DNA from 3 places in the Nocardioides sp. Bht2 genome. Region 3 is predicted to be linked to each of the others. Evidence: predicted binding sites of a transcription regulator. Region 3 holds the regulator's gene; each other region holds the start of a gene.
The links. The regulator HrcA, encoded in region 3, represses chaperone genes, less so after heat shock. The targets are predictions, from matches to a motif close to TTGGCACTCGNNNNNNNCGAGTGCCAA.

Region 1 (9,464 bases), on a different contig from region 3:
CACCTGCTACAAGGAGGACGACACCGAGATCCCCGGCGGCTTCGCGATGTGGAACGCCGCGTTCGCTCTCGGTGGCCCGGCCTGCACGGTTCGCCAGTTCGAGCAGCTCAGCGGGATCCGGGTCGACCACTTCGTCGTCGTCGACTTCAACGGCTTCCGCGACATGGTCAACGCGATCGACGGAGTCGAGGTCTGCATCCCGCAGGACGTCAACGACCCGGTCGGCAACATCTACCTCAAGGCGGGTACCCGCAAGGTCAAGGGCCAGGAGGCCCTCGACTACGTCCGGGTGCGGCACAACATCTCCAGCAACGGCGACATCGGTCGGATGAAGCGTCAGCAGGAGTTCATCGCGGCGATGGCCAACAAGGTCATGTCGATGGGCGTCCTGGGCCGGCCCGACCGGCTGCTCAAGTTCCTCAGCGCCGCCACCAAGTCGTTGACGCTCGACCACAAGCTGAACTCGCCGCTGAAGATCGCCGACATCGGCGCCGAGTTCTCCGGTATCGGTCTGGACAACATCAAGTTCATCACCGTGCCGTGGGACTTCTACCAGCCGGACCCGAACCGTCTGGTCTGGGCCGAGGACGCCAATGCGTTGTGGAAGAAGGTCAAGTTCGACAAGCCGCTGAGCAAGCGGCTCAGCTCCGAGGTGGTCAGCGCCGCCCGACGTCCCGGTTCCACGGCGACGCCGGACCCGGACGAGAGCTCCGAGTCGCCGTCCACCGAGGAGACCGAGAGCCCCGAGTCGCCGTCGGTCAGCCCCGACGACGCCGACCGCGAGGCCACCGCGGCCGCCAACGGCCTCTGCGCCTGAGTGCCCACGAGCCCGGCGTAGGCTGGAAGCGATGAACGACAGCTCTTCTGACTCCGCGGCCGCCGACGCCGCCTGGCAGCGCCGCAAGCGGCTCGCCGAGATCTTCGGAGACTCCGCGCCGTCGTCGACCAAGGACGATCGTGACCCCGAGGACTCGCGGCGTAGTGACGCCAAGGCGAGCGAGGAATGGCTCAAGCGCCAGGTCCCGCCGCACCACGGCTCAATGTGACCTCACGGTCGGGTTGACGGCGAAAATTGCGCGCTGAGGTCACATTGAATGTGGCGACGCCCGCCCCGCCGAAGCGGAACGGGCGTCGATGCCGTGCGGTGGAGGCTCAGTTCAGAGCTGGCCACCCGGGCGCTGGGCCAGCAGGTTGCGGATCTCCTCCAGCAGGATGATGTCGTCCGGCTTGGCGGCCGGACCGTCCTGGAAGAAGCGCTCCTTAGCCATGTTGTACGGCGTCACCACGAAGTAGAAGACGACCGCGGCCAGGATCAGGAACGAGACCAGCGCCGCGAGGAACAGGCCCACGTTGACGTCGGCGATCTCGACGGTGTCGAAGTTCGGCTCTCCGCCGACCTTGCCGATGAAGCCGAGCAGAACACCGGTGAAGGTCTCGACGACCTTGGCGAACGCGGCAGCCATAATGAAGGCAACGGCAAGCTCTACCAGGTTGCCCTTGAGTACGAACTCCTTGAAGCCCTTCAGGTTCATTGAGCACTCCTTAATGGGTCGGAGCACCCCGAGGACCCCCGACCACGCAGTTTTTGACAGCGCCACACGTTAACGCGAAATCGTCGCCGTCAGGTACATCGACGCCGCGGCACGCGCGATCTGGCGAGCGTCGGCCGCGCTGACGGCGAGCACCACCAGCGCGCCCGTGACGCCCTGATCGGGCTGTGGCACGGTGATCACCGGTACCGCGGTGGCCACCTGTGTGACGCTGCCGTCGGTCGGCTGGGTGGCGATCAGATCGACCCGGTCACCCGGGCGCAGCAGGGCGACCACGCCGGCGTCCGGCAGACGGACCGGGAGCGCGACCGCCCCGGGGAACCCGGCCAGCAGTGATCCGGCCACCACGCGCGCGTCGGTCAGCGGCTCGCCGCGTCGCAGCGGTCCGGTCAGGGTCCGCCCCAACGCCGCGGATGCGGTCAACGCGCCGTCGGGGGCCAGCTCATCGGGGGCCTGCACCGTCGTCAGGTCGGTGGCCGTGAGCCGGTGCCCAGCAGGGAGTCCGTGGGCGGCCACGGTCAGCGAGACGGTGCGTGGTGCCGGCGGTGCGACTGCCTGGAGCCCGCTGGCGACCGCCCCGGCCAAGCAGAGTGCGACCAGCGGTCGGCGGTGCCGCAGCACTCTGCGCCGGGCGCGTTGGCCCGCGCGCTTGAGGCGGTCGCGCAGGGGTGCGATGGGCGGGGTCGGCATGAGGGGCAGCGTAGGGAGGTCGAGAACGCATTGTGTTCGCTATCCACAGGTGCCGTACGATTGGCAGTCGGCGACCGAGAGTGCTAGTCGCCACGGACCGAGAACACAGGAGGGCCACCGCGGTGCCGACCTATCAGTACGCCTGCACCGAGTGCGGCCACGCATTCGAGATCGTGCAGAGCTTCAGCGACGACTCGCTCACCGTCTGCCCCGAGTGCGAGGGTCGCCTGCGCAAGGTCTTCAACGCCGTCGGCGTCGTCTTCAAGGGCTCCGGCTTCTACCGCACCGACTCCCGGTCGGGTTCGTCGGCGTCGGTCCCGGCCAGTGACTCGTCGTCCAGCTCCTCGTCGAACGGCTCCAGCGCCTCGACCAGCAGCTCCTCCTCGACCAGCTCGACCTCGTCGAGCAGCTCCACCAGCTCGTCGACCAGCGCCGCATCTGCCTGAACAAACTCCGCCGATCACGCCGCGCGCGGTGTGATCGGCGTTCGATGCCCACATAGTCTGGCCCGGTGTCGAAGTTCTCTGAGGCGTGGCACTCGTTCAAGCAGTGGCCCTGGGCGGCACGGCTGGTGGTCCATCTGGCCGCCTTCGTCGTGCTGCTGCTGGTCTGTGGCCTGCTGAGCGGCATCACGCTGATCCGCCGACCTTTCCCGCAGCTCGAGGGCACCGCCGAACTGCAGGGCCTGAGCGCTGCCGTCGACGTGGTCCGCGACGAGCAGGGCATCCCGCAGATCTACGCCGACACGCTCGACGATCTGATGCGTGCCCAGGGTTACGTCCACGCCCAGGACCGTTTCTATGAGATGGATGTCCGCCGCCACGTCACCGCCGGCCGGCTCTCCGAACTCTTCGGTGAGAGCACGGTGGAGACCGACAAGACGATCCGGGCGATGGGATGGCGCCGGGTCGCCGAGCGCGAGCTCGCCATGCTCGCTCCGCAGACCCGGACCGCGCTCGAGGCGTATGCGGCCGGCGTCAACGAGTGGATGGACGGTCGGTCGCCTTCCGAGATGTCGGTGGAGTACAGCCTGCTTCGCCTCGACGGTCTCGACTACGAGCCGGAGCCTTGGACGCCGGTCGACTCGCTGGCCTGGCTCAAGGCGATGGCTTGGGACCTGCGCGGCAACATGCAGGAGGAGATCAGCAGAGCCCTTGCTCTGGTCGACCACACCGACGACCAGGTCGCGGACCTCTACCCCGACTATCCGTACGCGAGGCACAGCCCGATCGTCACTCAGGGGGCGTTGGTCGACGGGCGCTACGAACCCCAGGCCAGCAAGGCCGGAACCCGGGATCCGGCGCGGGTTCCGTATACGGCTGACCAGGCGGCGGCCCTGCGCGACGTGCAGCGGGCCTTCGACTCGATCCCCGCGCTGATCGGGCAGGGCGACGGGATCGGTAGCAACTCCTGGGTGGTCGCCGGGGAGCACACCGAGACCGGGAAACCCTTGCTGGCCAACGATCCTCACCTCGGCACCAGCCTGCCGGGTGTGTGGACCCAGGTCGGCCTGCACTGCCGCGAGTTGAGCAGCCTGTGCCCCGTCGACGTCTCCGGCTTCAGCTTCTCCGGGGTCCCCGGCGTGGTGATCGGGCACAACCAGAGCATCGCCTGGGGCTTCACCAACCTCGGCCCCGACGTCTCGGACCTCTACCTGGAACGGATCTCCGGTGACAACTGGTACTACGACGGCCGCTATCGGCCGCTGATCACCCGCCGCGAGGTGATCAAGGTGCGTGGTTCCGACGACGTCAACCTCACCGTGCGCGAGACGGCGCACGGCCCGCTGCTCTCCGACGTCTCCGACGAGCTCAGCACGGTGGCCGCCAACGCGCAGCATGCGGACGACGCCGACGAGGCCTACGCCGTCTCGTTGCAGTGGACGGCGCTACGTCCCGACACCACGGCCGACGCGATCCTGGCGCTCAACCGGGCGACCAACTGGACCGAGTTCCGGGCGGCGGCGTCGAAGTTCTCGGTGCCCGCGCAGAACCTCGTCTACGCGGACCGGGACGGACACATCGGCTATCAAGCGCCCGGCAGGATCCCGATCAGGTCATCGGGCAACGACGGATCGCTGCCCAGCAAGGGATGGCTGCCGGAGAACGACTGGACCGGGAGCTACCTCAGCTTCGACTCCCTGCCTCAGGTGTTGGACCCGGACGAAGGGTTCGTGGTCACCGCCAACCAGGCCGTGGTCGGCAAGGAGTACCCGGCCTACCTCACCGACGACTTCGATCCGGGCTACCGCTCGCAACGGATCCGCGACCTGATCGCGATCGCGATCGCGGACGGTGGCAAGGTGAGTGTCGAGGAGATGAGCCGGATGCAGCTCGACAACCATGTCGAGCTGGCCGACACCCTGGTCCCGTACCTGCTGGGGATACCGCTGCCGCGCGGCTACCAGCGGGACGGGCGTAAGGCGTTGCTGCGTTGGGACCGGCAGGCCGATGCGGACTCCGCCGGAGCCGCCTACTTCAACGTGGTGTGGCGGAACCTGCTGGAGCTGACCTTCGGCGACGAGATGCGCGACAGCCTCCGCCCGGACGGCGACGCACGTTGGTGGCGCGTGGTCGAGCAACTCCTCGACGACCCTGACAACGCATGGTGGGACGACCACGGGACGGATGACATCCGCGAGGATCGCGACGACATCCTGCGGGCGGCGATGCTGGCGGCCAGCGACGAGATCGTGGTGAAGATGGCGCGCGACCCCGGTAAGTGGGAGTGGGGCCAGCTGCACCGGCTCGACCTACGGAGCCAGACTCTCGGATCCTCGGGGAACCCGCTGCTGGAGCGGCTCTTCAACAGGTCCTGGAAGATCGGCGGCGGATCGTCGGTCGTCAACGCCACCGGCTGGGACGCGGCCGAGGGCTATGCGGTGACCTCGGCGCCGTCGATGCGGATGGTGGTCTCGCTGGCCGACTTCGACGACTCCCGGTGGATCAACCTCACCGGCGCCTCGGGCCACGTATTCCACGACAACTACACCGACCAGACCGACCTCTATGTCGAGGGTCGGACGCTGCCGTGGCGCTACAGCCAGGGTGCGGTGCGGCGGGCCGGGACGAACACCCTGACCCTGGTGCCGGCCGACTGACGGAGCGGCTCACCTGAACCGGACCAGCCCGCCGCCGGGGGTCACCGCCGCGGTGACCGGGCGGTCGTGCGGCTCGCTCGGTACGTGGTCGCGCACCTCGCCGTCATGGAGCAGGACGCAGGTGAAGGTGCCCTGAGGGACCCGGCCCAGCGCCCGATCGTAGGAGCCGCCGCCGCGGCCCAGCCGGAGCCCGGTGCGGTCGACGGCCAGCCCGGGAACCAGGACGACGTCCGCACCGGCGACAGCCTCGACGCCCAGCCGTTCTCCGGCCGGCTCCAGGATCCCGAACCGGGCCCGGCGCAGGTCCCCGTCGTAGAGCGCCCAGTCCAGGTCGTTGTCGGCCAGGAGGCAAGGGAGCAGGACCCGTTTGCCGGCCTCGCGGAGCCGGTCGAGCAGCAGCCCCGTGCCGGGCTCCGTGCCGATCGAGACGTAGGCGGCAACGGTCGCGGCCAGAGCCACCTCACGGCTGGCCAGCAGGTGGTCGGCGATCTGCTCGGCCGCAGCGACCAGTTCGGCCGGCGTGAGCCGGTTGCGGTGGGTGAGCAACTGGTCGCGCACGCTGAGCTTCGCCTCGGACATGGCCCCAGTCTCGCCCACCGCGGACGGCCGAGGAATCCTGGCGGGACGGTCGGTGGTGTCCCACCAGACGTCGGCTGCATTCGCCGCGGGGAGACCGAGCGTCCTACGATCGCCCTCATGGGCAGTGAAGCGCTGAACAAGGCACTGGAGAAGATGGCTGACGCCGGCGTTGGCCCGGTCGCCAGGGAGGTGTTCGCCCACTACTTCCGGCTGTTGGAGGCGGGCGAGACGGGGATGATCCCCGAGTCGACCATCGACCCGCTGGAGATGGAGTCGCTGGCCGACGTCGAAGTCACCGACGAAGACGCCGCCGAGGCGATCCGCCGCACCGTGGTGATCAAGCTCAACGGCGGTCTGGGCACATCGATGGGGATGGAGCGCGCCAAGTCGCTGCTCTGCGCCCGCCGCGGGCTCTCCTTCCTAGACATCATCGCCCGCCAGGTTCTCGACCTGCGCCAGCGCTACGACGCGAAGCTGCCGCTGATCTTCATGAACAGCTTCCGCACCTCCGCGGACACGATGGCGGCCCTGGCCCGCTACGAGGGGCTGCCGGTCGCCGGGCTGCCGCTGGAGTTCCTGCAGAACAAGGAACCGAAGTTGCTGACCAGCAACCTGTCGCCGGTCTCCTGGCCGGTCGACCCGGACCTGGAATGGTGCCCGCCCGGTCACGGTGACATCTACACCGCGCTGCTGGACACCGGCCTGTTGGACACCCTGCTGGAGCAGGGGTACCGGCACGTCTTCGTCTCGAACTCCGACAACCTCGGCGCGATCGCCGACCCACGGGTGGCCGGCTGGTTCGCCGCCTCCGGTGCGCCGTTCGCGATCGAGGCGGTGCGTCGCACCGCCTCGGACCGCAAGGGTGGTCACTTCGCGGTCCGTAAGGCCGACGGCCGGATCGTGCTCCGCGAGACCGCGCAGACCCTGGCGGAGGACAAGGAGGCGCTGGCCGACTTGAACCGGCATCGGTTCATGAGCACCAACAACCTCTGGTTCGACATCGCCGAGGTGCGCCGCACGCTGACCGAGCGCCACGGTGTGCTCGGCCTGCCGTTGATCCGCAATCGCAAGACCGTCGACCCGGCAGATGCGACCAGCCCCGAGGTGGTCCAGATCGAGACCGCGATGGGGGCCGCGATCGAGGTCTTCGAGGGCGCCCGCACGATCGAGGTCGGACGCGACCGTTTCGTTCCGGTGAAGACCACCGACGACCTGCTGGTGCTGCGCTCGGACGTCTACCAGCTCGGCAGCGACTTCGTCCTGGAGCAGCAGGCCGAGGAGCTGCCCTATGTGGCGCTCGACCCTGCCATCTACCGGTTGGTCGCCGAGTTCGACAAGCGGTTCCCGCAGGGGGCGCCGTCGCTCCGCGAGGCCGAGTCGCTCCGGATCGAGGGTGACTGGACCTTCGAGCCGGGGGTGGCGGTGCGCGGGGACGTCCACCTGGCCGACTCCGACCTCCCTCAGCGGGTACAGGAGGGCACGGTCCTCGGTGGCTGAGCCGGTCGCGGTCGCCGATCACCTGGCCCGGGTACTGGCCGGGGTCGAACCCCTGTCCACGCACAAGCTGAAGCTGCTCGATGCGTTGGGCCATCCGGTGGCCGAGGACGTGGTGGCGCCGATCGCGTTGCCGCGCTTCGACAACTCCGCGATGGACGGCTACGCCGTGCAGTTCCGCGACGTCTCCGACGCCCGCCACGACCGGCCGATCCACCTTCCGGTGGTCGCCGAGTTCGGGGCCGGGCCGACGACGTCCCACGTGTTGGAGGCGGGCACCGCGGTCAAGATCATGACCGGTGCGCCGATCCCGATCGGCTGCGACGCGGTGGTGCCCTACGAGTGGACCGACCGCGGCAGCGACGAGGTGCTGATCTCGCAGCCACCGACGCGCGGCCAGAACATCCGGCGAGCCGGGGACGACGTCGAGGAGGGCGAGGTCGTGGTCTCCGCGGGCACCGTGCTGGGTCCTCGGCAGATCGGCCTGCTGGCAGCGGTCGGCCGGGCCGAGGTGTTGACCCGGCCGCGGCCACGGGTGGTGGTGATCTCCACCGGCTCCGAGCTGCGCGATCCCGGCGAGGCCCTGGAGCCGGGCACGATCTTCGACGCCAACTCCTTCCTGCTGGCCGCTGCGGTCCGTGCTGCCGGCGGCATCGCCTATCGGGTAGGAGCGGTCTCCGACGACTCGCGTTCCTTCGCCGAGGCGTTGGAGGACGAGCTCACCCGGGCCGATCTGGTGATCACCAGCGGCGGGATCAGTGAGGGCGACTTTGACGTGGTCAAGGAGGCCCTGCGCGGCGACCTGTGGTTCGGCAAGCTGGCGATGCAGCCCGGCAAGCCTCAGGGATTCGGGCTCTTCGGTGCCCAGCGCACCCCGGTGATCACCCTGCCTGGGAACCCGGTCTCCTCCTACGTCTCGTTCCGGGTCTTCGTGGTCCCCGCGATCCGTAAGTTGCTCGGCCGGACCCCGTTCGAACAGCCGTTGCGGAGCGCCACCCTGAGCCACGGGCTGACCTCGTCGCCGGGGCGCCAGCAGTACGTACGAGCGTTCTGCGAGTCGTCCGTGGTGACCCCGGTCGGCGGTTCGGGCTCCCATCTGTTGGGTGACTTGGCGACGTCGAACGCGTTGATCGTGGTGCCCGCCGAGACGACGTCCTTGGCGCCGGGCGACCCGGTCTCGGTGCTGATGCTCGACGAGGAGTTCTGATGGCGGAGCGGCTGACCCACTTGGATGCTGCCGGGCATGCGCGGATGGTCGACGTGACCGCGAAGGCGGTCACCGCCCGGGAGGCGACGGCGTCGGGCCGGGTGTTGGTCTCGTCGGCCGTGATCGCGTTGCTCCGCGGCGAGGGTGTGCCGAAGGGCGACGCGCTCGGGGTGGCCCGGTTGGCCGGGATCATGGGCGCCAAGCAGACGCCGATGCTGATTCCGCTCTGCCACCCCCTGGCGATCTCCGGGGTCGAGGTCGAGTTGGAGGTGGCCGACGACGCCGTCGAGATCGTTGCCACGGTCCGGACCACCGATCGCACCGGCGTCGAGATGGAGGCGTTGACGGCGGTCTCGGTCGCCGCGTTGACGGTGATCGACATGGTCAAGGCGGTCGACAAGGCGGCGGTGATCACCGACGTCCGGATCGAGGCGAAGTCCGGAGGCAAGTCGGGGGAGTGGCAGCGGTGACCCCGCTGCGGGCCGCGGTCGTGGTCGCCTCCAACCGGGCGGCCGCCGGCGTCTATGCCGACGAGACGGGCCCGATCATCGCGGAGGCCTTACAGGGTTGGGGATTCGACGTCAGCGCGCCGACCGTCTGCTCGGACGGCGAGCCGGTCGGTGCGGCTATCGCCGCTGCGGTCGCCGACGGTGCCCGGCTGGTCCTCACCACCGGCGGTACCGGGCTGACGCCGACGGACCGCACTCCCGAGGTGACCCGGGCGCTACTCCGCTTCGAGGTGCCGGGGATCGCTGAGGCGATCCGGGCCGCCGGGGTGGCGAAGGGCGTGCCGACGGCGATGCTCTCCCGTGGGGTGGCCGGTGTCGTGGATGATGCCCTGGTG
Region 2 (9,464 bases), on a different contig from region 3:
GGCGGTCGGCGACGAACAGCCGGACCGTTTCGGCCACCATGCGCCGGGTGCTGAGACGGCGCCCGTCGAGACGTCTCAGCGGCGCCGTTGAGGCCGCCCGGGCTCGGCGACGGCGGCACTACAGTGGGGCTCATGGTCGACGTACTGCTGGTCACCTCGAACGCTTGGCCCGACGGCGAACCCGGCGGCTCACTCCTGTTGGAGGCCTTCGAGGCTCGCGGGATCACCGCCGCGTGGGCAGTCTGGGACGACGAGACGGTGGACTGGACGGCGGCCCAACTGGTCGCGCTCCGCTCGACCTGGGACTACCACGAACGGTTCGCGGAGTTCATGGAGTGGCTGGTCCGGATCGAAGAGGCCGGCGCCAGGGTGCTGAACGGTGTGGACGTGGTCCGTTGGAACACCGACAAGGCGTACCTGGTGGAGCTTGCCGAGGCGGGGGTCCCGGTGGTGCCGACGTTGTTGGCCGAGGGTGAGGAAGATCTGCCGTCCGCGATCGCCGAGTTCGGCACTGCGGTGGTGAAGCCACGCACCGCGGCCGGTGGTCGTGGGGTGGTGGTCTTCGATATGACGGAGGGCGGTCCGGCGGACCTGGACGAGTCGCGACTCGAACCGGGACCGTGGGTGGTGCAGCCGCTGGTCGAGTCGATCCACGACGAGGGCGAGTGGTCCGTCTACGTGCTCGGCGGGCGGGCGGTGTCGGCGGCCCGGAAGGTGCCGGGGGCCGGCGAGATCCGGGTGCACGAACACTTCGGTGGGCGTACCGACGCCGCCGAGCTCGGTGCCGAGCAGGCCGAGGTCGCGTTGCGGACCGTGGCCGGTGCCGAGTCGCTGCTCGGACGCCGTCTGCCGTATGCCCGGGTGGACCAGATGCGGCTGGCTGACGGCACCTTGGCGGTCAGTGAGTTGGAGGCCACCGAGCCCGGCCTCTACCTCGACGTGCTGCCCCAGAACGCGGCTTGGTTCGCGGACGCCGTCGCCGACGAGCTCGGCTGACTCGAGCTGCGCGCGCCCGGCCGCCGCTTCGCTTCCCGGGCTGTCATGCGTTGTGGGGAAGCGGGTGCGCGGTTCGGATGACGTCCTGAGTCTGACGCCCTGCGAAGGCGGGAAGCAGAAGCGCCGCCCCCACTCGCGTGGAGGCGGCGCCCTGGTTGTGCGGTGCAGATCTTTGGGTCAGCGCTTCTTCTTGACCTTCTTGACCTTCGCGACCTTGACGGCGGGCGAGTTCGCCGAGCCGGGAATGAAGGTGTTCAGGCGGTGGCTGGCGCGCACCGTGACGGTGAGCTTCTTGCCGGCGTCAGCCTTGGTCACCTTGTACGACGACTTGGTGCCGACGGTCTTCGTGCCGCGCTTCCAGACGTAGCTGTAGACCACGTCGGTGCTCTGGTTCCAGGTGCCGACGTTGGCCTTCAGCGTCTTGCCGACCTTGGGGGTTCCGGTCGCCTTCGGCTTGGTCGCGTTGCGGATCTTGCTGGTCAGGGCGACCTTCAAGCCGCTGACCTTCGCGCCCGGGGCCACCGTGATCCACTTCGCCGTGCTGGCGGTCAGGCCGCCGTACCAGGAGGTGATGAACGGCTTGACCATCAGCACGCCGATGCCGCCGTAGATGAGGCCCATCGACGACACGCTGAGCTTGTAGGAGCCGGGTGCGAGGTTGGTGAAGGAGAACACGTCGGTGCCCTGGCTCATCGCCACCAGGTTCCCTGCCGAGTTGGTCAGCGTGTAGAGGACCTGGTCGGCCTCCTCACCGATCGAGTCGTCCGTGGTGGTGACGCCGCTGATCGAGGCGAGCCGGGTCAGCTTGACGGTGCCCAGCGAGACGGCGCCGGTCGAGCCGACGGTGAAGATGCGCGCCTTCGTGGGGTCCTGGGTGTTGCCGTAGAAGAGCGGCTCCGCGTCGAACTCCGGCATCGAGCCGGAGAGCTGGGCTGCCATGAAGCTCGCGGTGTAGGTGCCAGGAGCGATGTCTTCGCGGGCGACCGACCAGCGACCGTTGGTCCGGGTGTATGCGATCGCCGTCGGTTCGCTGTCGAGGCCGGGCTCGCCGACCATCACCATCACACCGCGCATCGGCTTGCCGGTGCTGTCGGTGACCAGGCCTGAGATGGCTGCCTCGGGGGCAGGGGTGGGGTCGGCGGCCAGGGTTGCGTTCGCGGTGAGTCGCTGGCCGGGGGCTAGCTCGACGTCGGTGGGGTCCTCCACGGTGGTGGTGCCGCTGTGGAAGGCGGGCAGATACTCGCCGGCCGGGTCCTGGAATGCGATCGCGGTGACGCCGGGAGCGGTCGAGAGGGTGTAGCGACCGTTGGCGTCGGTGATGGTGTGGCCGTCCTCGCCGGCGGCGACCACGATGTTCGCGAGCGGCTTCTTCGCCTGGTCCGTGACGACACCGGAGATCACCGGGTTCGCGATCAGGTTGAGCGGCACCTTGACGCTCGCGTCCTTGGTGACGGTGAAAACGGTGGCGCTGTCCTGGTCACTGCCTCCGGCCCAGGCTGCGCTGCCCTGGGGGCAGGGGGTTGAGCCGAACATGCCGGACGTTCCGGACCGGGTCGAGGCCTGCACCTGGTAGCTACCGACCGGGACCCGCAGGCTCCAGGCGCCGCCGCGGCGGGTCCTGGTGTCGAGCAGCGAATCGCCGTCGGCCAGGTACAGCTCGATCTCGCCGCACTCGGCACGCACAGGGGCGCCTCCGACGGTCAGGTTGCCGCTCAGGGTGCCCCATTCGCTGGGCTCGAGGTAGAACGAGCTGGTCCAGGAGTTGCTTCCGGCATAGATGGTGATCGACTTCTCGGCGGGGGCATAGCCCGCCTTGCTGGCGACGAGGACGTACGGCCCTGCCGGGATGTCATCCAGATCCCAGTAGCCGACGCCGTCGGTCGTCGTCTGGTGCAGTGCGCTGCCGCCCGGGTAGCTGCCCGGCGAGTACAACGCGACGTTCGCGCCTTCGAGCCCGTTGTCGGTGAAGTCGTCGTAGACGGTGCCGAAGGCGCCTCCGGTCAGGACGGGCTCTGCCGAGGCGCTCATCGTCAGCGCGGGCGCCGCGATAGCGAGCAAGGCGGCCAACAGGAACGCCAGAAGCTGGCGGGTACTTCGCATCTTTTCCTCCGTTGTTGCCGGCGCTGGAGGCGCCGACGGTCATCTCCCCAAGGTAAGATGAATACTGCACAACTTTGGAGTCTGTCCAAGCCTGAGTGAAGTGGTCTAGTCCTCAGGGCTGGCCAGAGGGCGGAAATGACAGGCGCCACCTCCGCCCGGAGGCGGAAGTGGCGCTCTGTCGGAGTCGGTTCAGGTCAGCGCTTGGCGACCTTGACCGGCTTCGAGGTCGACGAGCCGGACCTGAGGTCCTTGCGTCGGTCGGTGGCGGTCACGGTGACCGTCAGCTTCTTGCCCCGGTCGGCCTTCGTCACCTTGTAGGTGGCGGCCCGGCCCACCACCTTGCTGCCGCGCTTCCAGACATAGCTGAACGCGACGTCGGCGGTCAGGTTCCAGGTTCCGGTGGTGGCCCGCAGGACCTTCTTGCCCTTCGCCTTCCCGATGATCCTCGGCTTGGCCACAGCCCGCAGGGTGGTGCTCGGGGTGATGGTGATCCCGGTGACCTTGGTGCCTTGGCCGATCACGATCGGCGTCGCGGTGGCTAGCGAGTAGCCGTTCTTCCACCACGACGGAATGAACCGCGGCAGCATCCCGGCGAGCGGGCCGGCGAGCGGACCGAGGTCGGAGAGCTCCACGTAGTAGCGCCCCGGGCGCAGTGAGGGGAAGGTGAACTCGCCAACGGCCGGCTGGATGCCGACTAGCGTGCCGTCCTGGTTGCGGAGGGTCAGCAGCCCCGCGCCGAGACCGCTCGGGACCGGTGAGGCGGTGGTCGGTGTCGGCACGGCGGCGGTTCCGGAGATCTGGCCCAGGCGGTTGAGTCGGATCGGGTTGAGCGTGATCGAGCCGGTCGCCGGGACCGGGATCCGGGTCGCCTTGGCGACGTTGAGGCTGCCGCCGTAGAACTGGGCGTCGAACGGCATGTGTTCGATCTCGCCGAGGCCACCGGAGCCGGAGGGGCTCCCGGCGCCGAGCAGGTAGGTGCCCCGGGTGACCGCGGCGCGGTCGATCCGGTAGCTGCCGTCGTCACGGGTAGCGCCCTGCGCGGACCCTTCGCCGTCCTCGCGCATCAGGAAGACCGGGATGCCGCGCAGCGGCTTGCCTGCGGTGTCGGTGACAGTGCCGGTCAAAGCAGCGGGCGGGAGCGGCGCGGCGTTGCGGGTGAGGGCAACGTTCACGGTGCGGGTCTCGCCGACTGCGACGCTCACCGGGTTGGTGCTGTCGGGGTCGGTGGTGCCGTCGTGGAACTGCTCGAGGTACTCGTTGGCGGTGTCCTCGAGGAACACTCGATAGGCGCCCCCGGTCAACTCGCGCGACCGGTAGCGCCCCTTCTCGTCGGTGGCGACGGAGTCGTCGCTCCCGCCGCCGATCCTCTCGAACCTGACGGCCACGCCGGCCAGTGGCTTACCGGAGGCACTGGTCACCACGCCGGCGATCACCGGGTTTGCCGGTAGTACGACCGTGGGCACGGTGCTGCTGGTGTTCTTGGCGACGGTGTAGGTGTGTGCGCCGGCCTCGTCTGCCGCGTCGGGCGCCCACCGGCCGGTCTCGCTCCCGGCGCAGTCGTCCGGCTCGACCCGGACCTGGTAGCTGCCCACGGGAAGTGGTGCAGTCCATGCGCCGCGTCCGGCGACGACGGTCGAGTAGACCTCATCGCCGCTGGTGGCGCCGTAGATCCTGACCGTGGCACAGCCGGTGGGAGCGGTTGCGGCGCCCACCTTGACCGTGCCCGTGAGGGTGCCCCACGACGCAGGGCGCAGGTCGGCGAAGACGGCCGCCGTCGCGCCGGCGTCCGTGATGTCGAACGATTCGAGCTGCTGGGTGTAGCCGGCCTTGCTGATCGCCAGGGTGTAGTTGCCGAGGGCGAGCGCCGACGACTCCCAATCGCCATCGGAATCGGTGGTCCCGGTGAAGACCGGGGCGCCGGAGGGGTAGCTGGCGGAAGGCCAGATCCTGACCGTGGCGAGCTCGACCGGGTCCTCGGTGAACGCGTCGTAGACGGTGCCCACAGCGCCGCCGGGGACGGCGTGGGCGCCGGTGGTGAGGCCTGGGGCGAGGGTGGCGAAGAGCAACGCCACGATGGTCGCGAGGACGGGTCTGAAGCGGGTCACGGTGGTTCCCTCTCGTGTGGGCGCGGGTCCACCGGATCGACGGGCCGTCGCCTCTTGGCGCTGAGGGGGATCGGGGCGACTCTCCTGTCTAGCGGGAAATGTGGCCTCTGTCTGACTTTCGCTCGGTGGTCTGGACCGGTTTTCGAGTGGTCTCCGGGCGGATGACTCTTCCGGTGAGATCCGCCGAGCGAAGGCTGTTGTCGCCTATCCCGCTAGCCTTTCGGCCATGACGCGCGCGCGGTGGAGACTGCTTGCTGGACTCGTTGTTGCCCTCTGGCTGCTGGCCGCCGGAGTAGGCGGGCCGTTGGTCGGGTCGCTGTCGTCGGTGCAGAACAACGACTCCGCCTCCTTCTTGCCGCAGAGCGCGGACTCCACGAAGGTCAGCGCCCGGCTCGGCGCCTTCGCCGCCGACAGCACCTTGCCGCTGCTTATCGTCGTCGAGTCCGACGAGGCTCTGTCGAAGGAAGCGCTCGGCAAGCTCGGCGGCTACGCGGCCGGTCTGCCGGAGTTGAAGGTCGACGAGCTCAAGAAGCCGCTGGGTAGTTACCTGGCCAGCCCGAAGGTCCCGGTCGTGCCCTCGGCGGACGGCGCCGCCGCGCTGCTCGTCGTCAGCCTCGACGCCGACGCTGCCTCGCTCACCGAGGGCGGGGAGAAGGTCAGCAGGTTGATCGTCGACGCGGTACGGGACCACCGCCCCGACGTCGACGGAATCTCCAGCCAGGTCACCGGTCCGGCCGGTTTCGCGGCCGACCTCAGCGCTGCCTTCGCCGGCATCGACGGCCTTCTGCTCGGCGTCACCCTGGTCGCCGTGCTGCTGATCCTGCTGGTGGTCTACCGGAGCCCGGTGCTCCCGTTCGCGGTCCTGCTCACCAGCGTCTTCGGTCTGGCTCTGGCGGCGCTGGTGATCTACCCGATGGCCGACGCCGACTGGATCCAACTCTCGGGGCAGAGCCAGGGCATCCTCTTCATCCTGGTGGTCGGCGCGGCCACCGACTACTCCTTGCTCCTGGTCGCCCGGTACCGCGAGGAACTGCACCACCGTGACCCGCTGCCCGCGCTGCGGACCGCGTGGCGCCAGTCCCTGGAGCCGATCGCCGCCAGTGGTCTCACGGTGATCGCCGGACTGCTCTGTCTGCTCCTCTCCGACCTGGGCAACATCTCCGGGCTGGGGCCGGTCGGGGCTCTCGGTATCGCCGGCGCGATGGTCGCCTCACTCACCTTCCTCCCCGCTGTCCTGGCCCTGATCGGCCGACGCGCGTTCTGGCCCTCGACGCCGAAGCGTGGCGAGCCGAGTCGGCACCGCGGCTGGACCCGGATCGCGGACGCCGTCACCCGGCGTCCGCGCGCGACCTGGGTCGGCACGGTCGCGGTCCTGATCGCGGCAGCGGCCTTCGCGCTCCAGTTCCCGACGTCCGGCATCTCGCAGGCCGAGTTCTTCACCAAGCAGGTGGAGTCGGTCGACGGCCAGGAGGCGATCAACACCTACTTCAAGGGACGGGACCAGTCGCCTGTCCGGATCGTCGTGCCCGACGGCGCCGTTTCCGAAGTCCGCGATGTGCTGGCGGCGCACCCGATCGTCGGCGAGCGGGTCGAGGAGACGCCGTCGAAGACCGGCAGTGGCGACACCATGCTCACCGCCACCCTCAATGCCGGCTCCGAGACGGAGCGGGCGCGTGACGCCGTCCGCGACCTCCGGGACGAGCTGGCAGAGGTCGACGACGCGATCCTGGTCGGCGGTGCGACGGCGACCGACGTCGACACCCTGGCTGCGGCGGACCGCGATCAGCGACTGGTGATCCCGGCGATCCTGGTTGTGGTGACGCTGATCCTGATCTTCCTGCTGCGGTCGGTGCTGGCGGCGGCGCTCCTGGTGCTGATCAACGTGCTCACCTTCGCCGCCACCCTGGGTGTCTCGGCGCTCCTGTTCGAGCACGTCTTCGGCTTCCCGGGTGCTGACCCTTCCACGCTGTTGCTCGGCTTCGTCTTCCTGGTCGCGTTGGCGGTCGACTACTCGATCTTCCTGATGTCGCGGGCCCGCGAGGAGGCGCTCTCGGTGGGTACGCGACAGGGGATCCGCCGCGCTGTCGCGGTCACTGGGGGCGTGATCACCAGTGCTGGCGTGGTGTTGGCGGCGACCTTCTCGGCGCTGTCGGTCATCCCGTTGCTCTTCCTGGCGCAGATCGCGTTCATCGTCGCCTTCGGCGTTCTGCTCGACACCCTGGTCACCCGATCGGTCCTGGTCCCGGCGCTCACCTATGACCTGGGCAATCGGGTGTGGTGGCCGTGGCAGCGCCGGATGGCCGCCGACGACGAGCGGTCGGCTCCGGAGGTCGGCGCTGAACTCGGCGGCTGAGGGCCGGCTTCCACCTTGCACTCTCACCGGGCGAGTGCTAAACATGAGGCTGGCACTCTCCCTAGGAGAGTGACAGTTACACGGATCGGTGAGTTGAGGTCTGAAGCGTCGGCGGGAAGGGTCCGCCGGGTCAGCCAGATCGGCCGTCGCGGGCAGCTGCCCGATCTGTACCGAACTCTTAAGCGTGAGGAATCGCAGGAGTCATGGCAAAGCTGATTGCTTTCAACGAGGAGGCCCGCCGCGGCCTCGAGCGGGGTATGAACACCCTCGCCGACGCGGTCAAGGTCACCCTCGGTCCCAAGGGCCGTAACGTCGTTCTGGAGAAGAAGTGGGGCGCCCCCACGATCACCAACGACGGCGTGTCGATCGCCAAGGAGATCGAGCTCGAGGACCCGTACGAGAAGATCGGCGCCGAGCTCGTCAAGGAAGTTGCCAAGAAGACCGACGACGTCGCCGGTGACGGCACGACGACCGCGACCGTTCTCGCTCAGGCGATGGTCCGCGAGGGTCTCCGCAACGTGGCCGCCGGCGCCAACCCGATGGGTCTGAAGCGCGGCATCGAGGCCGCCGTCGCCGCCGTCTCCGAGCAGCTGCTCGGCATGGCGAAGGACGTCGAGACCCGCGAGCAGATCGCCGCCACCGCCACCATCTCCGCCGGTGGCGACACCACCGTCGGTGACGCCATCGCCGAGGCGATGGACAAGGTCGGCAAGGAAGGCGTCATCACCGTCGAGGAGTCGAACACCTTCGGCATCGACCTCGAGCTGACCGAGGGCATGCGGTTCGACAAGGGCTACATCTCGGCCTACTTCGTGACCGACCCGGAGCGCATGGAGACCGTGCTCGAGGACCCGTACATCCTCATCGCGAACTCCAAGATCTCCAACGTCAAGGACCTCCTCCCGGTTCTCGAGAAGGTCATGCAGAGCGGCAAGCCGCTCGTCATCCTCGCCGAGGACGTCGAGGGCGAGGCTCTGTCGACGCTGGTCGTCAACAAGATCCGTGGCACCTTCAAGTCCGTTGCCGTCAAGGCTCCGGGCTTCGGTGACCGCCGCAAGGCCATGCTGCAGGACATCGCGATCCTGACCGGTGGCCAGGTCATCTCCGAAGAGGTCGGCCTCAAGCTGGAGTCGGCTGGCATCGAGCTGCTCGGCCAGGCCCGCAAGGTTGTCATCACCAAGGACGAGACCACCATCGTCGAGGGTGCTGGCGACCAGGGTCAGATCGAGGGTCGGGTCAACCAGATCCGCGCTGAGATCGAGAACTCGGACTCCGACTACGACCGCGAGAAGCTGCAGGAGCGCCTGGCCAAGCTGGCCGGCGGCGTTGCGGTGATCAAGGTCGGCGCGGCCACCGAGGTCGAGCTCAAGGAGCGCAAGCACCGCATCGAGGACGCCGTTCGCAACGCGAAGGCTGCCGTCGAAGAGGGCATCGTCGCCGGTGGTGGCGTTGCTCTGGTGCAGGCTGCTGCGACCGCGTTCGACAAGCTCGACCTTGAGGGTGACGAGGCCACCGGTGCCGACATCGTCCGCAAGGCGACCGACGCCCCGCTGAAGCAGATCGCGATCAACGCCGGCCTTGAGGGCGGCGTCATCGCGGAGAAGGTGCGCAACCTGGAGTCCGGTCAGGGCCTCAACGCTGCCACCGGCGAGTACGTCGACATGATCGCCAACGGCATCATCGACCCGGCCAAGGTGACCCGCTCGGCGCTGCAGAACGCAGCCTCGATCGCGGCCCTGTTCCTCACCACCGAGGCCGTTGTCGCTGACAAGCCCGAGAAGGCTCCGGCCATGCCGGGCGGCGACATGGGCGGCATGGGCGGTATGGACTTCTGATCCGCCCCGCTTGACGCAGAAGAACCCCCGAGCGCTCCGCGCTCGGGGGTTCTTCTCTTGCCGTCTCTGTGGTGG
Region 3 (9,464 bases):
CAAGGTCGTGGTCATCGACGGCACGGCCGACGGCGACTGGGTGATCGGTCTGTCCGACCTCGAGAAGCTGGGCGAGGAGTTCCTGGCGGCCAACCCGTCGGCCGTCGAGGACCACGTCGCCGAGATCACCGGCGAGCACCTGGCCACCCTGATCTACACCTCGGGTACCACCGGTCGCCCCAAGGGCGTCCGCCTGCGGCACCGTTCCTGGGTCTACGAGGGCGAGTGCATCCGCACCCAGGGCATCCTCACCGAGGACGACCTGCAGTTCCTCTGGCTGCCGATGGCCCACTCCTTCGGCAAGGTCTTGCTCTCCACCCAGCTGTCGATCGGCTTCGCCACCGCGATCGACGGTCGGATCGACAAGATCATCGACAATCTGGCCGTCGTCCGCCCCACCTTCATGGGTGCGGCGCCCCGGATCTTCGAGAAGGCCTACGGCCGGATCATCACCATGCAGGCGGCCGAAGGCGGCCTCAAGGAGAAGATCTTCCACAAGGCGTTCGAGGTCGGCACCGCCGTCGACCGACTCAAGCGCAACGGCAAGCCGGTCCCGTTCCTGCTCAACCTGCAGCACGGCCTCTTCGACAAGCTCGTCTTCTCCAAGGTGCGCGACCGCTTCGGCGGACGGGTCCGGTTCTTCATCTCGGGCGCGGCCGCGCTGAACAAGGACATCGCCGAGTTCTTCCACGCCGCCGGCATCCTGATCCTGGAGGGCTACGGCCTGACCGAGACCGCCGCCGGTGCCTTCGTCAACCACCCCGACAGCTACAAGTTCGGCACCGTCGGCATGGTCTTCCCGGGAAGCGAGGTCCGGATCGTCAACGAGTTCGGCGAGGACGCCACCGAGGGTGAGGTCTGGGTCAAGGGCCCCGGCATCATGGAGGGCTACCACAACCTCCCCGAGGAGACCTCGAAGGCGCTCTCCGACGGCTGGCTGCGGACCGGCGACAAGGGTTCGCTGGACGAAGAGGGTCACCTCACCATCACCGGCCGGATCAAGGAGCTCTTCAAGACCTCCGGCGGCAAGTACGTCGCACCGCCGGCGATCGAGGCCAAGTTCAAGGCGATCTGCCCCTACGCCAGCCAGTTCATGGTCTTCGGCGCAGAGCGCAACTACGTCGTCGCGCTGATCACCCTCGACCCGGACGCGATGGCGGGCTGGGCCGAGGAGAACGGCATGGCCGGCAAGTCCTACACCGAGGTGGTCAACTCGGAGGCCGTGACCAAGATGGTCGACGACTACGTCAACGAGCTCAACGGGCAGCTGAACCGCTGGGAGACGATCAAGAAGCACGTCATCCTCGACCACGACCTGACCGTCGAATCGGGTGAACTCACCCCCTCGATGAAGGTCAAGCGCAACGTCGTTGAGCAGAACAACAAGGAGCTCATCGAAGCGCTCTACACCTGAGCCGAACCGTCAGGCACACGCGCCGAACCGTCAGTAATACGCGCCGAACCGTCAGGCAAACGCGCGGACGCCGGGTCACAGGCCGGGCACAGGTGGGGCACAGCATGACGCGCTGCAATGGGTGTCGACCGGATCACCGGTCGGCACCCATCGCCGTTTCGGGAGACAGAGATGACTGACGCAGAGATCCACGACCACGATCGCGGGTTACAGCACGACCTGCCCAAGCTGGCCGCCAGCGGCTTCGGGCGACGCCGCCTGTTGGGACTCTTCGGTGCCGCCGGCGCGGCGGCTGTGTTGAGCGCCTGCGGTGACGACGGCTCGTCGGGCAGTAACGGAACGAGCAGCTCCAGCTCTGCCGGTGGCCCACCGGCAGGTGGCCCGAACTCGGGAGGTGCGCCGCCGGGAGGTGGGATGGGTGGAGACTCCAGTGTCGAGGTCGCCGAGGGGGAGATCCCGGAGGAGACCGCCGGGCCCTACCCGGGCGACGGCTCGAACGGGGTCAACGTGCTCAGCGAGAACGGGGTGGTCCGCAGTGACATCCGGTCCAGCTTCGGAGCCGCCAGTGGGGTCGCCGCAGGGGTGCCGATCACGGTGAAGCTGCGCGTCCTCGACCTCAACGGTGATGAGTCGGCACCGCTCGCCGGTGCCGCGATCTACCTGTGGCACTGCGACCGCAACGGCGACTATTCGATGTACTCCGAGGCGATCAAGGACGAGAACTATCTGCGCGGCGTCCAGGAGACCGATGCGCAAGGGCGGGTCGAGTTCACCACCGTCTTCCCGGCCGCCTACTCCGGCCGCTATCCGCACATGCACTTCGAGGTCTATCCGAGCCTGGCCGAGGCGACGTCGTCGACCAAGAAGCTGCGCACGTCCCAACTGGCACTGCCCGAGGACGTCTGCGCCGAGGTCTACGGCAACGCCGAGGGTTACTCGGCGAGCCTGGACCGGTTGACCCAGACCCCCTTGGACTCCGACGGGATCTTCGCGGACGGGTACTCGTTGCAGATGGCGAAGGTGACCGGCAGCATCACGCAGGGGTACGTCGCGACGCTCAATGTGCCGATCTGATTTGATGGAGGGGTGCCCTCAACCCCACCCGTCGGTGAGCCGGCGCCCCTCGACGGGCAGCTCCCCGCAAGCGCGCTGAACGGTCAGGCCGACCGTCCGTTGGCGTTCTACGTCCACGTGCCCTACTGCAGGGTGCGCTGCGGCTACTGCGACTTCAACACCTACACGGCGTCCGAGCTCGGTGGCGGCGCCTCCCAGGCGGGTTACGCGGACACCGCGATCGAGGAGATCCGGTTGGCCCGTCGCGTTCTCGGCGACGTCGACCGGCCGGTGGACACCGTCTTCTTCGGTGGCGGCACCCCGACCTTGTTGCCGCCCGGCGACCTCGGCCGGATCCTCGGTGCGATCCGGGACGAGTTCGGCCTGCTGCCCGGCGCGGAGGTGACCACCGAGTCCAACCCCGACAGTGTGGATGCGGTCGGCCTGGCGGTGCTGGCCGAGGGCGGGTTCAACCGGATCTCCTTCGGTATGCAGTCGGCCGTGCCCCGGGTGCTGGCCACCTTGGAACGCTCGCACGACCCGGAGCGGGTACCGCATGTGGTCCGCTGGGCGCGTGAGGCCGGGATCGAACAGGTCAGCGTGGACCTGATCTACGGCACCCCCGGGGAGAGCCACGCGGACTGGGCGACGTCGCTGGAAGCGGCGCTGAGCACCCGGCCCGACCACGTCTCCGCCTACTCGTTGATCGTGGAGGAGGGCACCGCCTTCCACCGTCGGGTACGGCGCGGTGAGCTGCCGATGCCCGACGAGGACGATCTGGCCGAGAAGTACCAGATGGCCGACGACGCGATGCGCGGTGCCGGCCTGGAGTGGTACGAGGTCTCGAACTGGTCGCTCGGTGCCGACACCCGCTGCCGGCACAACCTGCACTACTGGCGTGGGGCCGACTGGTGGGGCGCCGGGCCCGGCGCGCACTCGCACGTGGGCGGCGTCCGGTGGTGGAACGTGAAGCACCCGTCGGCTTATGCGAACCGGTTGGCGGCCGGCGAGAGCCCGGCGCAGGGGCGCGAGGTGCTGACCGAGGACAACCGATACCTGGAGCGGCTTCTGCTCGAGGTCCGGCTCGCCGAGGGGATCGACGTCGCGGTGCTTGCCGCCGAGGGCGTGGCCGCGCTGCCCGGTCTGCGGGCCCGGGGGTTGATCACCGAACGGCCGGACCGGGTGGTGCTGAGCGACGCCGGCCGGCTGCTCGCCGACGGTGTCGTCCGCGATCTCCTCGGCTGAGGGGCGCGCGGCGCTTAGGCTTGCGCCATGAGTGAAGGTCCAGAGAACCCCCAGCCGCCGTACGGCGAGCAGCCGCAGCAGCCCCAGCCGCCCTACGGCGAGCAGCCCCAGCCGCCCTACGGACAGCAGCCCTACGGGCAACAGCCGTACGGCCAGCAGCCCTACGGTCAGCCGGGCTACGCCCAGCCCTACGTCAACCCGGCGGCCCCGTACGGCGTGCACCCGGTGACGGGGATCCCGTACTCCGACAAGTCCAAGCTGCTGGTCGGCCTGCTGCAGCTGCTGGTGCCGCTCGGTATCGGGCGGATGATGATGGGCCAGACCGGGATGGGCGTCGCCCAACTCCTGGTCACCATCTTCACCTGCGGTATCGGCGCCCTGTGGCCGTTCATCGACGGCATCGTGATCCTGGTGAGCGACGATGTCCGTGACTCCCAGGGCCGCCCGCTCCGCCCGAACTGACGGTTACGTCGTCACGAAGTCGATCAGTTCCTCGACCCGGCCGAGTAGGGCCGGGTCGAGGTCGGCGAACGAGTCGACCTTGGAGAGGATGAACTGCCAGGCGCGCGCGATGTCGGCCTGATCGCGGTGCGGCCAGCCGAACTGCTGGCAGACACCCTTCTTCCACTCGAGGTGCCGTGGCACCTTCGGCCAAGCGGTCTTGCCGATCCGCTCCGGCTTGACCGCCTCCCAGACGTCGATGAACGGGTGGCCGACGATCAGCACGTGTGCGCCATGCGGGCCACGCTGCACGGCTTGCGCGATCTTGCTCTCCTTGGACCCCGGTACCAGGTGGTCGACGAGGACTCCGACCTTCCGCTGCGGGCCCGGCTTGAAGTCGCGCAGCGCCTCGGAGAGGTCGTCGACGCCGCCGAGGAACTCGACGACGACGCCCTCGATCCGGAGGTCGTCGCCCCACACCTTCTCCACGAGTTCCGCGTCGTGGCGGCCCTCGACGAAGATCCGGCTGGCGCGAGCCACCCTGGCCTTGGCCCCCTGGACGGCGATCGAGCCCGATGCGGTCCGCGTCTTCGCGGCGGGCGCCGCGATCGTGACCGGCGGAACGAGGACCACCGGCTTGCCGTCGATCAGGAAACCCGGGCCGAGCGGGAAGGTCCGGCGCTTGTTGCGGCGGTCCTCCAGGGTGACGGTGCGCAGGTCACGGTCGATGCCGACCACTTCACCGCACCAGTCGGTGGTGATCTCCTCGACGACGAGGCCGACGGTGGCCTCGGTCTCGGTGGAGCGGCCGCGCTTGGGCACGCGCCAGTCGCCGGAGAGGACGTCGGAGCCATAACGATCGTGCGGGGAAGTCACCGCGCCACGCTAGCCGGGTCAGGCCATCGGGAGACGGAGCGACCCGCGGGGGAGTTGGGCCCAACCCCGGGCTACGGCGTGCCGCAGCGCCTCACGTGGGAAAGGCCACGTCCCGGAGTCGAGGACCGCGTCGGCGCGGACGCCGTCAGCGGCGAGGATGCGGATCGTCTCGGCGACGGTGGCGATCTGGTCGCGCTGTTCGGCGACGAATGCCGCGTCGACGACGGCGCCGTGACCCGGGACGTAGCGGGCGGCAGGAGCCAGTGAGCTCACCAGGTCGAGGGAGGCGGCCCACTCCAGGGGGAAGGAGTCGGGACCGTAGGCCGGTGGTGCGGACTCCTCGATCAGGTCCCCGGCGATGAGGAGGTCGGCGTCCGGGATCAGGGCGACGATGTCGCCGCCGGTGTGGCCCCGGCCGGGGTGGACCAGTTCGATCTGGCGCTCGCCGAGGTCGAGCGCCCGGACCGAGGCGAAGGTCTCGGTGGCGGGGACGATCCGGGAGCTTCGGATCTCGTCGGCGCGGACGTCGTCCACGGTCTCGGCGATGCCGCGGACGGCGGCCTCCGGGGTGTTTGCGGCCGCGGTCTCGTGGGCGATGATCGCGACGTCGTCGAAGGCGGCGTTCCCGAGCGTGTGGTCGAAATGCTCGTGGGTGTTGACCACAGCGATCAGCGGCGTCGAGGTGAGGGCGCGGACCTGGTCACGCAGCCCCCGTCCGAAGAGCTCCGAGGCCCCGGTGTCGATCACCGCGACGCCGGTCGTGCCGGCGATCACGGTCAGGTTGAGGTCGAACCATTCATGCCGTTGCACCCAGACCCGGTCGGCGACCTCGATGAACTCCATGCGCCCAAGCTACCGACCCGAGGCCGCACAAATAGCTCCCGAGGGCGCAGTAATAGCGATCGAAAGTGCAGAACTCCGAATCTCGAATGCTATTTGTGGGCCCTCGGGCGTGTGGCTGACGGTTCGGGGCGTATGCCTGACGGTTCGGGGCGTATGCCTGACGGTTCGGACCGTATGCCTGACGGTTCGGGCTAGCAGAGGCCTGCGTGGAGGTGGCGGCTGAGCAGTTCGGCGAGCTCCTCGGGGGAGTCGGCGGCGCGGTCGAAGGTGACCTGGCGCTGGTGGGCGCCGGTGTTGTCGACCCAGGCGAGCCAGACGCCGTCGGCGGTCAGGTCGAAGAGCCGGACGCCGGCGATCGCGTGTGGACGGGTGCCGGTCGCCATCGAGACCGCGGAGCGGAGCTCGTCCTGGTGGCAGTCGTTGGCATGGGCCAGCGAGCGGTGCAGGTAGCCGCGGTTGAGCCGGAACTCGGGCCGGGTGAACTCGTCGGCCGAGACGTGCAGGTGCCGGGCCGGGTGGGGGGTGTCGCGGCCGTCGACCAGGGAGACCATCGAGACCCGTAGTTCGACGACGACCCGGCCGCCGTGGTCGCGGTGGTGGGTGGTCAGCTGGCCGGCGATCACGATCGCGCGCTCGGCGTTGAGGCTGCTGGTGACCCGGAGCAGGGCGTTGCTGTTGGCGAGCGCGGCACTCTCCAGCAGCGAGCCGGCGAGGGTGAGGAAGACCGGGGTGCCGTTGTCGTCGATCAGACCGAGGTCGTCGTCGATGGCATCCTCGACTCCTTGGACCACGAGGCTGGCGCCGGCGGGGCAGGAGAGGATGCTGCGGGCCTCTGCGGCGATCTCCGCGGGCTGGTACGACGGCGTTGCGGTCGACATGGTCTTCCCTTCGCTGGACTACTTAGGGAAGCCTAACCTATGGCGCTCTGTGGCGGAAGCCCCTGATCCACCGACTGGCGGGTATCCTTGGCACTCGTGCACAAGGAGTGCCAGTGCCCGCGTCCAGGAGGTGGCCCGTGGTAGTCGAAGACCGTCGGCTTGCCGTCTTGCGCGCCATCGTCGAGGACTACGTCGCCACCGAGGAGCCGGTCGGCTCCAAAGCTCTGGTCGAACGTCACCAACTCGGTGTCTCCCCGGCAACGGTCCGCAACGACATGGCGGTGCTGGAGGAGGAAGGGTTCATCACCCAACCGCACACCAGCGCAGGCCGAGTGCCTACCGACAAGGGGTACCGGCTCTTCGTCGACCGGTTGACGGCGGTCAAGCCGATGAGCACCGCGGAACGCCGGGCGATCTCCTCCTACCTCGACGGCGTGGTCGACGTCGACGACGTGGTCCAGCGCAGTGTCCGGCTGCTCTCCCAGCTGACCCGGCAGATCGCGGTGGTCCAGTACCCGACGCTGAGCCGAAGCACGGTGCGCCACGTCGAGCTCGTCGCGCTCACCAGCACCCGGGTGTTGGCCGTCCTCATCCTCAGCTCGGGTCGGGTCGAGCAGCGTCTCGTCGACCTTGACGACGGGCTCGGCGACGAAGAGCTCTTCGAGCTGCGCACCGTGATCAACGGAGCGGTCGCCGGCAAGATCATCGCGGACGCCGCCGCGGCGGTCGGCGAGATCGTGGAGGAGCTGCGCCCCGGAACCCGGAGCGCCGGGACCGCCGTTGCGCTGGTCCTTGCCGAGGCGATGTCGGACCACCGATCGGACGAACGGGTCGCCGTCAGCGGCGCGGCGAACCTGACCCGGTTCGGCGAGTTCGACACCAACATCCGCCCGATCCTCGAGGCGCTGGAGGAGCACGTGGTGCTGCTCAAGCTGCTCGGTGAGACCGAGGCCGACGGCATGGTCACCGTGCGCATCGGGCATGAGGGTCCGCTGCCGCGGTTCGCCACCACCAGTGTGGTCTCGGCCGGCTACGGCCCCGGCGACACTGCTGTCGCCTCGCTGGGCATCGTCGGTCCGACCCGGATGGACTACCCGGCCACCATGGCCAGCGTGCGCGCGGTCGCCCGCTACGTTTCCCGCATCCTTGACGAAGCCTGATCCCAGGCCCAGCTGAACCAGAAGGACTCATGAGTCAGGACCTCTACGAAATGCTCGGTGTCGCCCGCGACGCCGACGCCGACACCATCAAGAAGGCCTACCGGCGGCTCGCGCGCCAGCTGCACCCCGACGTGAACCCGGACCCGGAGACCCAGGAGCGGTTCAAAGAGGTCAGCCACGCCTATGAGGTGCTCAGCGACCCGCAGAAGCGGGCCGCCTACGACCGCGGCGGCGACGCCTTCGGCGGTATGGGCGGAGCTGGGGGCTTCGGTCAGGGTGCCGGCTTCTCCTTCACCGACATCATGGACGCCTTCTTCGGCGGCAACGCCGGTCAGGGCGGAGGACGCGGTCCGCGGCCCCGCACCCGACGTGGCCAGGACGCCCTGATCCGACTGGAGATCGAGCTCGCCGAGGCTGCCTTCGGCGTGACCCGTGAGCTCAAGGTCGACACCGCTGTCGTCTGTGAGGCCTGCCAGGGTGACGGCGCCGCACCCGGTAGCAAGCCGGTCACCTGCGAGACCTGCCATGGGGCGGGCGAGGTGGCGCACATCCAGCGCTCGTTCCTCGGCGAGATCCGCACCTTGCGCCCCTGTGCGCCGTGCCGCGGCTTCGGCACGATCATTCCCGAGCCGTGCCGCGAGTGTGCCGGCGACGGCCGGGTCCGCTCGCGCCGTTCGCTGACCGTCAAGATCCCCGGCGGCGTCGACACCGGCACCCGGGTCCAGCTCTCCGGTCAGGGTGAGGTCGGTCCCGGCGGCGGCCCCGCCGGCGACCTCTTCGTCGAGATCCAGGTCGCTCCGCACGAGACCTTCGTCCGCCGTGGCAACACCCTGCACTGCACGGTCACCGTGCCGATGACCGCAGCCGCGCTGGGCACCACGCTGCAGCTCCCTACCCTGGAGGCCGACCTGGCCGGGGAGGAGAGCGAGGTCGAGACCGAGTTCGATCTGGAGATCAAGCCGGGCACCCAGTCGGGCACCGACCAGGTGCTCCGCGGGCGGGGTGTGCCGGGCCTGCGCCAGGCGGCACGCGGCGACCTTGTGGTCACCGTCATCGTCGAGACGCCGAGCAAGCTGGACGCACGCCAGGAGGAGCTGCTCCGCGAGCTGGCAGCGATCCGTGGTGAGGAGGCGCCGACCGGAAGCGTGTCGGGTACCTCCAAGTCGGTCTTCGGGCGTCTGCGCGACGCGTTCAACCACTGAGCGCGCTGACAGCGATCCGATGACCGCACACCTGCATTGGGCCCCTGACCTGGCCGGCGTCCGCGTCGGCTCCCAGGTCGAGGTCACCGGCGAAGAGGCGCACCACGCCGTGGTGGTGCGTCGGCTGCGCGACGGCGAGCCGGTGCTGCTGACCGACGGTCGCGGCACGATGCTGACCGGCGTCGTCGAGGCGACCAGCAAGCGCTCCTTCACAGTGCGCGCCGAGCAGGTTCAGAGTCATCCGGAGCCGGTGCCGGCCCTGACCGTGGTCCAAGCGCTGCCCAAGGGCGACCGTGGCGAGCTCGCCGTCGAGGTGCTCACCGAGATCGGGGTCGCTCGGATCGTGCCCTGG

Region 1: a site for HrcA is predicted at 2,301-2,327, ahead of ACLM5J_RS01445 (FmdB family zinc ribbon protein). Genes of this name have one in related genera too.
Region 2: a site for HrcA is predicted at 7,604-7,630, ahead of groL (chaperonin GroEL). Genes of this name have one in related genera too.

The regions. Positions count from the first base shown of each region.
Region 1 is NZ_JBLBWI010000001.1:297,440-306,903, reverse strand. Features, by position in the region: gene ACLM5J_RS01465 (LCP family protein) at 1-817, shown strand, start outside; gene ACLM5J_RS01460 (hypothetical protein) at 849-1,046, shown strand; gene ACLM5J_RS01455 (MscL family protein) at 1,158-1,532, opposite strand; gene ACLM5J_RS01450 (SAF domain-containing protein) at 1,602-2,240, opposite strand; gene ACLM5J_RS01445 (FmdB family zinc ribbon protein) at 2,363-2,686, shown strand; gene ACLM5J_RS01440 (penicillin acylase family protein) at 2,752-5,340, shown strand; gene ACLM5J_RS01435 (5-formyltetrahydrofolate cyclo-ligase) at 5,350-5,919, opposite strand; gene ACLM5J_RS01430 (UTP--glucose-1-phosphate uridylyltransferase) at 6,037-7,416, shown strand; gene glp (gephyrin-like molybdotransferase Glp) at 7,409-8,620, shown strand; gene moaC (cyclic pyranopterin monophosphate synthase MoaC) at 8,620-9,090, shown strand; gene ACLM5J_RS01415 (MogA/MoaB family molybdenum cofactor biosynthesis protein) at 9,096-9,464, shown strand, end outside.
Region 2 is NZ_JBLBWI010000017.1:16,075-25,538, reverse strand. Features, by position in the region: gene ACLM5J_RS17405 (SGNH/GDSL hydrolase family protein) at 1-91, shown strand, start outside; gene ACLM5J_RS17400 (ATP-grasp domain-containing protein) at 133-996, shown strand; gene ACLM5J_RS17395 (carboxypeptidase regulatory-like domain-containing protein) at 1,174-3,096, opposite strand; gene ACLM5J_RS17390 (carboxypeptidase regulatory-like domain-containing protein) at 3,291-5,201, opposite strand; gene ACLM5J_RS17385 (MMPL family transporter) at 5,428-7,554, shown strand; gene groL (chaperonin GroEL) at 7,758-9,389, shown strand.
Region 3 is NZ_JBLBWI010000006.1:156,355-165,818, reverse strand. Features, by position in the region: gene ACLM5J_RS10770 (AMP-dependent synthetase/ligase) at 1-1,414, shown strand, start outside; gene ACLM5J_RS10765 (3,4-dioxygenase subunit beta) at 1,586-2,488, shown strand; gene hemW (radical SAM family heme chaperone HemW) at 2,501-3,712, shown strand; gene ACLM5J_RS10755 (NINE protein) at 3,740-4,174, shown strand; gene ACLM5J_RS10750 (DUF3097 domain-containing protein) at 4,178-5,029, opposite strand; gene ACLM5J_RS10745 (MBL fold metallo-hydrolase) at 5,048-5,872, opposite strand; gene ACLM5J_RS10740 (hypothetical protein) at 6,064-6,750, opposite strand; gene hrcA (heat-inducible transcriptional repressor HrcA) at 6,888-7,910, shown strand; gene dnaJ (molecular chaperone DnaJ) at 7,940-9,112, shown strand; gene ACLM5J_RS10725 (16S rRNA (uracil(1498)-N(3))-methyltransferase) at 9,132-9,464, shown strand, end outside.